DNA from 2 places in the Halanaerocella petrolearia genome. Region 1 is predicted to be linked to the other one. Evidence: a T-box and tRNA genes for the amino acid it is inferred to sense, from the RefSeq annotation. Region 1 holds a T-box; the other holds one or more tRNA genes.
What was found. The T-box of region 1 lies ahead of pheS (phenylalanine--tRNA ligase subunit alpha). A T-box ahead of a tRNA ligase gene usually reads a tRNA of that ligase, here a tRNA-Phe.
Positions count from the first base shown of each region.

Region 2: it encodes a tRNA-Phe, which carries the amino acid that the T-box ahead of pheS (phenylalanine--tRNA ligase subunit alpha) is inferred to sense. The anticodon was not compared.

Region 1 is NZ_BAAHXW010000001.1:1,047,791-1,052,181, forward strand. Features, by position in the region: gene pheT (phenylalanine--tRNA ligase subunit beta) at 1-865, opposite strand, end outside; gene pheS (phenylalanine--tRNA ligase subunit alpha) at 880-1,902, opposite strand; T-box leader at 2,268-2,501, opposite strand; gene ACYQ39_RS05375 (TrmH family RNA methyltransferase) at 2,557-3,354, opposite strand; gene ACYQ39_RS05380 (potassium channel family protein) at 3,424-4,071, opposite strand; gene ACYQ39_RS05385 (TrkH family potassium uptake protein) at 4,088-4,391, opposite strand, start outside.
Region 2 is NZ_BAAHXW010000002.1:871,519-875,909, forward strand. Features, by position in the region: tRNA gene ACYQ39_RS11540 (tRNA-Glu) at 1-66, shown strand, start outside; tRNA gene ACYQ39_RS11545 (tRNA-Val) at 160-235, shown strand; tRNA gene ACYQ39_RS11550 (tRNA-Asp) at 242-318, shown strand; tRNA gene ACYQ39_RS11555 (tRNA-Ala) at 336-411, shown strand; tRNA gene ACYQ39_RS11560 (tRNA-Lys) at 417-492, shown strand; tRNA gene ACYQ39_RS11565 (tRNA-Met) at 497-572, shown strand; tRNA gene ACYQ39_RS11570 (tRNA-Phe) at 619-694, shown strand; tRNA gene ACYQ39_RS11575 (tRNA-Gly) at 703-779, shown strand; tRNA gene ACYQ39_RS11580 (tRNA-Arg) at 788-864, shown strand; tRNA gene ACYQ39_RS11585 (tRNA-His) at 884-960, shown strand; rRNA gene rrf (5S ribosomal RNA) at 966-1,082, shown strand; tRNA gene ACYQ39_RS11595 (tRNA-Gln) at 1,172-1,246, shown strand; tRNA gene ACYQ39_RS11600 (tRNA-Glu) at 1,269-1,344, shown strand; tRNA gene ACYQ39_RS11605 (tRNA-Val) at 1,438-1,513, shown strand; tRNA gene ACYQ39_RS11610 (tRNA-Asp) at 1,520-1,596, shown strand; tRNA gene ACYQ39_RS11615 (tRNA-Thr) at 1,601-1,676, shown strand; tRNA gene ACYQ39_RS11620 (tRNA-Lys) at 1,683-1,758, shown strand; tRNA gene ACYQ39_RS11625 (tRNA-Met) at 1,763-1,838, shown strand; tRNA gene ACYQ39_RS11630 (tRNA-Phe) at 1,885-1,960, shown strand; tRNA gene ACYQ39_RS11635 (tRNA-Leu) at 1,981-2,065, shown strand; tRNA gene ACYQ39_RS11640 (tRNA-Gly) at 2,079-2,155, shown strand; tRNA gene ACYQ39_RS11645 (tRNA-Arg) at 2,164-2,240, shown strand; tRNA gene ACYQ39_RS11650 (tRNA-His) at 2,262-2,338, shown strand; gene pilB (type IV-A pilus assembly ATPase PilB) at 2,489-4,180, shown strand; gene ACYQ39_RS11660 (type IV pilus twitching motility protein PilT) at 4,193-4,391, shown strand, end outside.

The DNA of each region.
Region 1 (4,391 bases):
AAGTCTCTTCATCTTCCACTCGCCTAACAACAATCTGTTGTTCCTCTAACTGATCATAATCAAAGGCATGTAGTGGTAGACCTAATTCCATTAAAACAAAGTTAGTTACATCAACAACATTATTAACTGGTCTAATTCCTACTGCTTCTAATCTCTTCTTTAACCATAATGGAGACTCTTTAACTTCTAAATCTGTAATTACTCGTCCAGCATAACGAGAACAAATATCTTTAGCTTCTACTTCAATATTAATCCAATCGGTGATCTCTTCTGCTATCTCTTCTACTTCAGGTTCAGGATACTTAACTTGATTACCAGTAATAGCTGCTATTTCTCTAGCCACCCCAATCATACTTAAGCAATGGCTATAGTTAGGAGTTAAATCAAATTCAATAATTATGTCATTTAGACCTAACTCTTCAACTAATTTATTACCTAATGTAGAATCCTCAGGTAGAATAAATAGTCCATCTACTCCATCATCAGGTAAGTTAAGCTCATCTGTAGAACACATCATACCACGAGATTCTACCCCTCTTAACTTAACTTCTTTAATCTCCATTCCATCAGGCATTGTAGTACCTACAGGAGCTACTGGAACTCTATCTCCTTCTTCCATATTATTAGCTCCACAGACAATCTGTAGTTCTTCTTCTCCTACATCTACCTTACAGACAGATAATTTATCTGCATTATCATGATCATTCATTTCTGAAATTTGGCCTACTATAACAGTTTCAATCTCTGCACCTTGGTATTCAATTCCTTCCACTTCCAAACCAGCCATAGTTAATTCTTGAGCTAGTTCTTCTGGCGTATAATCAAAATCAACATACTCTTGTAACCAATTATAAGAAAGTTGCATCTTATATCCTCCTTCTATTTAAATTGTTTTAAAAATCTAATATCATTTTCATATAACAATCTAATATCATCAATATCATACTTTAACATAGCAATTCGTTCTACTCCCATTCCAAAAGCAAATCCAGTATACTTTTCTGAATCAATATCAGACATTTCTAATACATTTGGATGGACCATTCCAGAACCTAAAATTTCTAACCACCCTGTATCAGAGCAGATATTACAACCTTCTCCATCACAGTTAGCACAAGAGACATCAACTTCAGCACTTGGCTCTGTAAATGGGAAATAACTTGGTCTGAATCTAACCTCTCTTTCAGCTCCAAATAACTCATGTACAGCTTTAATTAAGATTTCTTTTAGATTAGCAAAGGAGATATCTTTACCAACCATTAGCCCTTCTACCTGATGGAAAACTGGTGTGTGTGTAGCATCAATTTCATCAGAACGATAAACTCGACCTGGAGCAATAACTCTGATTGGTGGTTCTGTCTCTTCCATTGTTCTAACCTGAACAGAGGAAGTATGAGTTCTTAATAACTTATCATCACCAACATAAAAAGTATCTTGCATATCTCGAGCTGGATGATTAGCTGGGAAGTTTAAGGCTTCAAAGTTGTAATAATCAGTCTCTACTTCTGGGCCCTCAGCAATTTCAAAACCTAATCCTAAAAAGACCTCTTTAATTTCATCAAAAACTAATGTTAAAGGATGTTTAGTAGCTGATTCTGTTTCTGTTCCTGGTAGAGTTACATCAATACTTTCTTCTTTTAACTGTTCTGCTTTAACTGCTTGCTTTAGTTCTTCTTTACGTTGACCAATTACCTGTTGTAATTGACCTTTTACTTGGTTAGCTAACTTTCCAATAACTGGTCTCTGCTCTGGTGGTAGATCACCTACATTACGTAAGATCTGAGTTACTTCACCTTTCTTTCCTAGATACTTAACTCTTAAGTCATCTAACTCTTCTAAATTAGTAGCTCCCTTAATGGAAGTAGTTGCTTCTTGTTTAATATTGTTGAGTCTTTCCTCCATCTTGCAATCCTCCTTCTTTGTTATTGATCAAATATTCTAAATTGAAACTCAATTGATATATTGTGTCACCACAGGTGACACAGTCCTGTGTCGTGTGCTATGAGCTATCAGCAGATTTTCACGGAGAGTCCGTAAGACTCATAGGAATTCAAACCATTTAAATTCAAAATCCAACTCCTGATAATTCCTATGTTTTAAGATGTTGAATTGCGTCTATTTTTTTGAATTTGATTTGGCTCACGACTCACAGCAGATAGCAGACAGCTGTGACACGAAAGTGCCACTTTATCAGCAATTTAAATAATATTTAATTAAATATTATAAAAGTATTATCTCTAAATACAAAAAATCCACTTCTCCCCTCCGCTAAGGACGAAAGATAGTGGATCGCTTCCGTGGTACCACCTTAATTAGCTTAAGTAAATTTAACTTAAGCCCACTCTAACTAATAACGGCAGTCACCGGCTTAATCTACTTATTTCAATTAAGCAGCTCCAGAGTGAATTTATTTAACATTATCTTAGAGATGTTTTCAGTCTAGGACATCTCTTCCCTACAAGATAAGTGGTTAAACTACTTGACTCCTTCTTAGCTATTGTGGTTATTAATTTTAAATCAAGTATATCATAGCTCTTTGATATTAACAAGTCTAGACTAATTCATTCTTTGCCGTAAAGCCTCATAAAGGATTACTCCTGTAGCCATAGCAACATTAAGTGATTCAGCTCCACCTACTAATGGTATCTTAATCAATTCATCAGCTTCATCAATCAAATCTTGTCTTGGACCATGACCCTCATTACCTGCTACTACTGCTACTGATTGAGAATAATCAATATCATAATGGTATGTATCGCCTTGGAGATCAGCAACAACTAGCTCAATCTGATTTTCAATTAGTTTCTTCTTTAATTCTTCTAACTTGTTTTCACGATAGACAGGTAACCTAAATAAAGAACCCATAGTAGCTCTAATTGTTTTTTGATTGTAGAGACTGACAGTTCCTTTAGTAGTAATTACTCCATCAGCTCCAACTCCATCAGCAGTTCTAATAATAGTTCCTAGATTCCCAGGATCTTGTACCTGGTCTGCTATCACAAATAATTTCTGCTTACCAGTCAATAGATCAGTTAGGTTATAATCAACTTGCTTTACAATAGCTAAGATACCTTGTGGAGAAGTAGTATCAGCTACTTTTTGTAGTAAATCATCAGTAATTTGATATACTTGTGTAGAATCCCCTTCTAAATTATGTAAAAGTTCTTTACCTCTTTGATTACGTAAGAGATAATCTGAATAGAATACTTGCTTAATCTCTGTTTCTTCCTTTATTGCTTCTTCTATAATCCTAATTCCTTCTAAAACAAATTCACCTTCTTGACGCCGATATTTCTTCTTATAAAGAGAACGCAAATCTTTAATCTTACTATTAGTAAAACTAGAGATAATCACTTTTAATAACTCCTTTCTGTAGCTTAATACCAGGAGCTATTATATCACCCCCTAGCTAATAGCTCAAATCTATAATCTTCTTAATTCTTCTAAACTTTCGTTATCTCCTACTACAATTAAAGTATCATCAGGTTCAATCTTTAAGTTGGCCCGAGGAGAGACTTCAACCTTTTTACCTCGTTTAATAGCCATTACATTTACTCCAAAACGACTTCTTAACTCTAATTCTTTTAAACTTTTGTTATGCATTTCAGAATTAGGTTTCATCTCAATCACACTATAATCAGGGGCCAACTTAATATACTCTAAGATATTAGCATCGACTAAGTTATTAGCAATTCTAGCCCCCATATCACGTTCTGGATAAACTATCTTATCTGCCCCTACTTTATGTAACACCTTCCCATGTAACTGATTATTAGCTTTAACAACTACTTTGCTAACTCCAAGTTCTTTAAGTAATAAGGTAGCTAAAATATTGGATTGAATATCCTCACCTATACTAACTACTGCTATATCAAAGTCATTCACTCCTAACTCTTGTAACGCTTCTTTATTAGTAGCATCAGCTTGTACAGCATGAGTTACTTCATTACTAATCTCCTGAACTCGATTTTCGTCAACATCTACTGTCAAGACATCACAGTTTTTATCTGCTAGTACCTTAGCTACACTGGTACCAAAACGTCCTAATCCGACTACTATAAATTGTTTCATTAACTTCGCACCTCTTCTACCCAATTAATATCTCTTCTGTTGGATACTTAATCTTATCTGATTCTATCTTCTCTCCTAATGCTACTGCTAGAGTCAACGGGCCAACTCGTCCTGTAAACATTAACAGAACCACCATCAACTTACCTACTGAACTTAAAGCACTAGTAATTCCTGTAGACAGACCTACCGTCCCAAAGGCCGATACAGTTTCAAAGAAGATTTTTATAAATGAAAATTCTTCTGTAATTGTTAAACCCAAAGTAACTAAAATAACAAATAGTATTCCTACAATTGTAACTGCTAAAGCCTTATAGATAATA
Region 2 (4,391 bases), on a different contig from region 1:
TCTAGTGGCCTAGGATACCAGGTTTTCATCCTGGCGGCAGGGGTTCGAATCCCCTTGGGGGTACCAAACTACAGTTAACAGTTTACAATTAACAATTTACAGTTAAGTTCAAAGTAAAAAGTTTAAGGATTTAGATTTTTAACTGTAAACTAAAAACATGGGCGAATAGCTCAGTTGGGAGAGCACCTGCCTTACAAGCAGGGGGTCACAGGTTCGAGCCCTGTTTCGCCCACCATTATTTGGGGATGTGGTGTAGCTGGTTAACACGCCGGCCTGTCACGCCGGAGATCGCGAGTTCGAATCTCGTCGTCCCCGCCAAATTAATAGGAGTGTGTGGGGATATAGCTCAGTTGGGAGAGCGCTTGTCTGGCAGACAAGAGGTCACCGGTTCGAGCCCGGTTATCTCCACCAAGCTTGGGCCATTAGCTCAGCTGGCAGAGCACCAGACTTTTAATCTGGGTGTCGGAGGTTCGAATCCTCCATGGCTCACCAATAACGCGGGGTAGAGCAGTTGGTAGCTCGTCGGGCTCATAACCCGGAGGCCACTGGTTCGAATCCAGTCCCCGCAACCATAATAATATTTTATAGTAATAGTTCTTAAGAGTGTAATCATAATGTGGCGAGATAGCTCAGTCGGTAGAGCAGTGGATTGAAAATCCTCGTGTCCCCGGTTCGAATCCGGGTCTTGCCACCACTTATTATGCGGGAGTAGCTCAGTTGGCTAGAGCACCAGCCTTCCAAGCTGGGTGTCGCCGGTTCGAGTCCGGTTTCCCGCTCCATTTGATAAGTGCTTGTAGCTCAGCTGGACAGAGCAACGGCCTTCTAAGCCGTGGGTCGGGGGTTCGAATCCTCCCAAGCACGCCACTGTTTAATCGATATTATGGTGGATGTAGCTCAGTTGGTTAGAGCGCAGGATTGTGGCTCCTGAGGCCGTGGGTTCAAATCCCATCATCCACCCCATTTTATCTAGTGATGATTGCGGAGGGGCAACACCTGTTCCCATCTCGAACACAGTAGTTAAGTCCTCCAGCGCTGATGGTACTATGGGGGCAGCCCTATGGGAGAGTAGGTCGTTGCTAGAATTTATTAAAGATTTTAAGTTTTTATCTTGACAAGTTAGTAGAGATGAGATATACTAATGCTTGTCTTGAGTAAAAAGCAAAGCTATTAATGGGGTGTCGCCAAGTGGTAAGGCACAGGACTTTGACTCCTGCACTCGCTGGTTCAAATCCAGCCACCCCAGCCAAAAGCTTAATTGCCTTAAATAGGCCCCCATCGTCTAGTGGCCTAGGATACCAGGTTTTCATCCTGGCGGCAGGGGTTCGAATCCCCTTGGGGGTACCAAACTACAGTTAACAGTTTACAATTAACAATTTATAGTTAAGTTCAAAGTAAAAAGTTTAAGGGTTTAGATTTTTAACTGTAAACTAAAAACATGGGCGAATAGCTCAGTTGGGAGAGCACCTGCCTTACAAGCAGGGGGTCACAGGTTCGAGCCCTGTTTCGCCCACCATTATTTGGGGATGTGGTGTAGCTGGTTAACACGCCGGCCTGTCACGCCGGAGATCGCGAGTTCGAATCTCGTCGTCCCCGCCACTATGCTGACGTAGCTCAATTGGCAGAGCAGCTGACTTGTAATCAGCAGGCTACCGGTTCAAGTCCGGTCGTCAGCTCCACAAAAAGGGCCATTAGCTCAGCTGGCAGAGCACTAGACTTTTAATCTGGGTGTCGGAGGTTCGAATCCTCCATGGCTCACCAATAACGCGGGGTAGAGCAGTTGGTAGCTCGTCGGGCTCATAACCCGGAGGCCACTGGTTCGAATCCAGTCCCCGCAACCATAATAATATTTTATAGTAATAGTTCTTAAGAGTGTAATCATAATGTGGCGAGATAGCTCAGTCGGTAGAGCAGTGGATTGAAAATCCTCGTGTCCCCGGTTCGAATCCGGGTCTTGCCACCACTTTAGAGCTAACTTAATATGCGAAGGTGGTGGAACTGGCAGACACGCTAGACTTAGGATCTAGTGCCGCAAGGCGTGTGGGTTCGACTCCCACCCTTCGCACCATATTATATATCATGCGGGAGTAGCTCAGTTGGCTAGAGCACCAGCCTTCCAAGCTGGGTGTCGCCGGTTCGAGTCCGGTTTCCCGCTCCATTTAATAAGTGCTTGTAGCTCAGCTGGACAGAGCAACGGCCTTCTAAGCCGTGGGCCGGGGGTTCGAATCCTCCCAAGCACGCCATTTGAATAATTAAATATTGTGGTGGATGTAGCTCAGTTGGTTAGAGCGCAGGATTGTGGCTCCTGAGGCCGTGGGTTCAAATCCCATCATCCACCCCATTTAGTACTCCACTATTTAGTGGAGATTTTTTATTTTTTGTTAAGTTAGCAGGGATATGTTGTATACTATTGAAGTATAATAATAGAATAGTAGGCTGATGATTGTAAAATCATGGTTAAAAAGAACAAAAGGTTTTGGGGGTCATAATAATGCTCCGAAAAAAGCGTCTTGGTGATATATTAGTTGAAAGTGGTTTTATTACAGAGGATGAGTTAACAGAAGCTCTAGAACAGCAAACAGAAACTGACAAAAGGTTAGGAACTGTTTTAAAAGAAATGGATTTAATAACAGAGCAGGATGTAGTAGAAGCATTAGAATATCAATTAGGGATTCCTCAGGTTGATCTAGATAAATTTATAATTGATTCTGATGTTATAGATTTAATTCCATCTTCTTTAGCTAAAAGGCATCGAGTGATTCCAATTAAGAAAGAAGAAGGTAAACTTACTGTTGCTATGGAAGATCCACTAGACGTGTTAGCAATTGATGATATTAGAATTAAGACAAACTATGAAGTTAATCCTGTAATTGCTACTCAATCTGAAATTGAATATGCTTTAAATCAATATTATAATAATACTGATTTAGTAAATGAATTTGTAGAAGAAATGAATCTAGATACAGAAGAAGAAAATACAAATCTAGAAGTAAATCAATTACGAGAGATGGTTGAAGAAGCTCCTATTGTTAGATTGGTCAATAATATTATTAATGATGGTGTGAAATTAAGAGCTAGTGATATTCATATTGAGCCATTAGAAGAGAATGTAAGAGTTAGATATAGAATTGATGGTATTTTACATACTGAGACAGAAGTACCAAAGCATACTCATTCTGCTCTTGTATCTCGAATTAAAATTATGGCTGATTTAGATATTGCTGAAAGAAGACTTCCTCAAGATGGTAGGGTGCAGATGACAATTGATGACCAGGAAATAGATTTGCGAATTTCTACTCTTCCTACTGTGCAGGGGGAGAAGGTTGTTATTAGGATTTTAGATAAGAATAATTTAATGTTAAATATTGATGAATTAGGTCTTTTATCTAAAAACAAAAGTATTTTTAAAAAGATGATTAATCAACCTCATGGGATGATTTTAATTACTGGCCCAACTGGAAGTGGTAAGACAACCACTCTTTATTCTGCTTTGAGCTCTCTAGATACTGAAAATGAGAATATTATTACTGTAGAAGATCCAGTTGAGTATAGGTTAAATGGTATTAACCAGGTTCAAGTTAATCCTAAAGCAGGGCTTACTTTTGCTAGTGGTTTAAGAGCTATTTTACGACAAGATCCTGATGTAGTAATGATTGGAGAGATACGTGACCAAGAGACAGCTGAAATTGCTATACACGCTGCTTTAACTGGTCATCTAGTCTTAAGTACTCTACATACTAATCAGGCTGCTGGAGCCTTATCAAGATTGGCTGATATGGGGATTGAACCATTCTTAATAGCCTCTTCAGTAATGGGAGTAGTAGCTCAGAGATTAGTTAGAACTATCTGTTCAAATTGTAAGGTAGAAGCTGATACTCCACTTATCGATTCTCAGTTAGAGAATTATTTGGGAGTAGGTGAGAAGAAGATTAAATTATATCATGGAACAGGTTGTCATCAATGTAATGGTACTGGTTATAAAGGAAGAACAGCTATTTATGAAGTGTTGGAATTAGATTCAGAAGTTAAACAATTGGTAGTTGAAGAAGCATCAGCTACAAAAATTGAAGAGGAAGCAAAGAAGAAAGGTATGGTTACTTTAGAATCTAGTGGTTTACAGAAAGTAAGTCAGGGAATAACTACGCTAAAAGAGGCTATGCGAGTTACAAAGGTTAATTTTTAAGGAGTGGTAATAATGGAGCTAGTTGAGCTATTAAGCCAAGGAATTAAATTAGAAGCATCAGATATTCATCTAACTGTAGGAGCAGAACCTATAGTTAGAGTCAATGGTAGGTTAGAAAAGATAGGAACTGAGAAAATTACTAAAGAGGAACTTAGAGGAATGATTGCTGATATGGTAGATCAGGAAGAAGCGAAGATACTTAAAGAAGAAG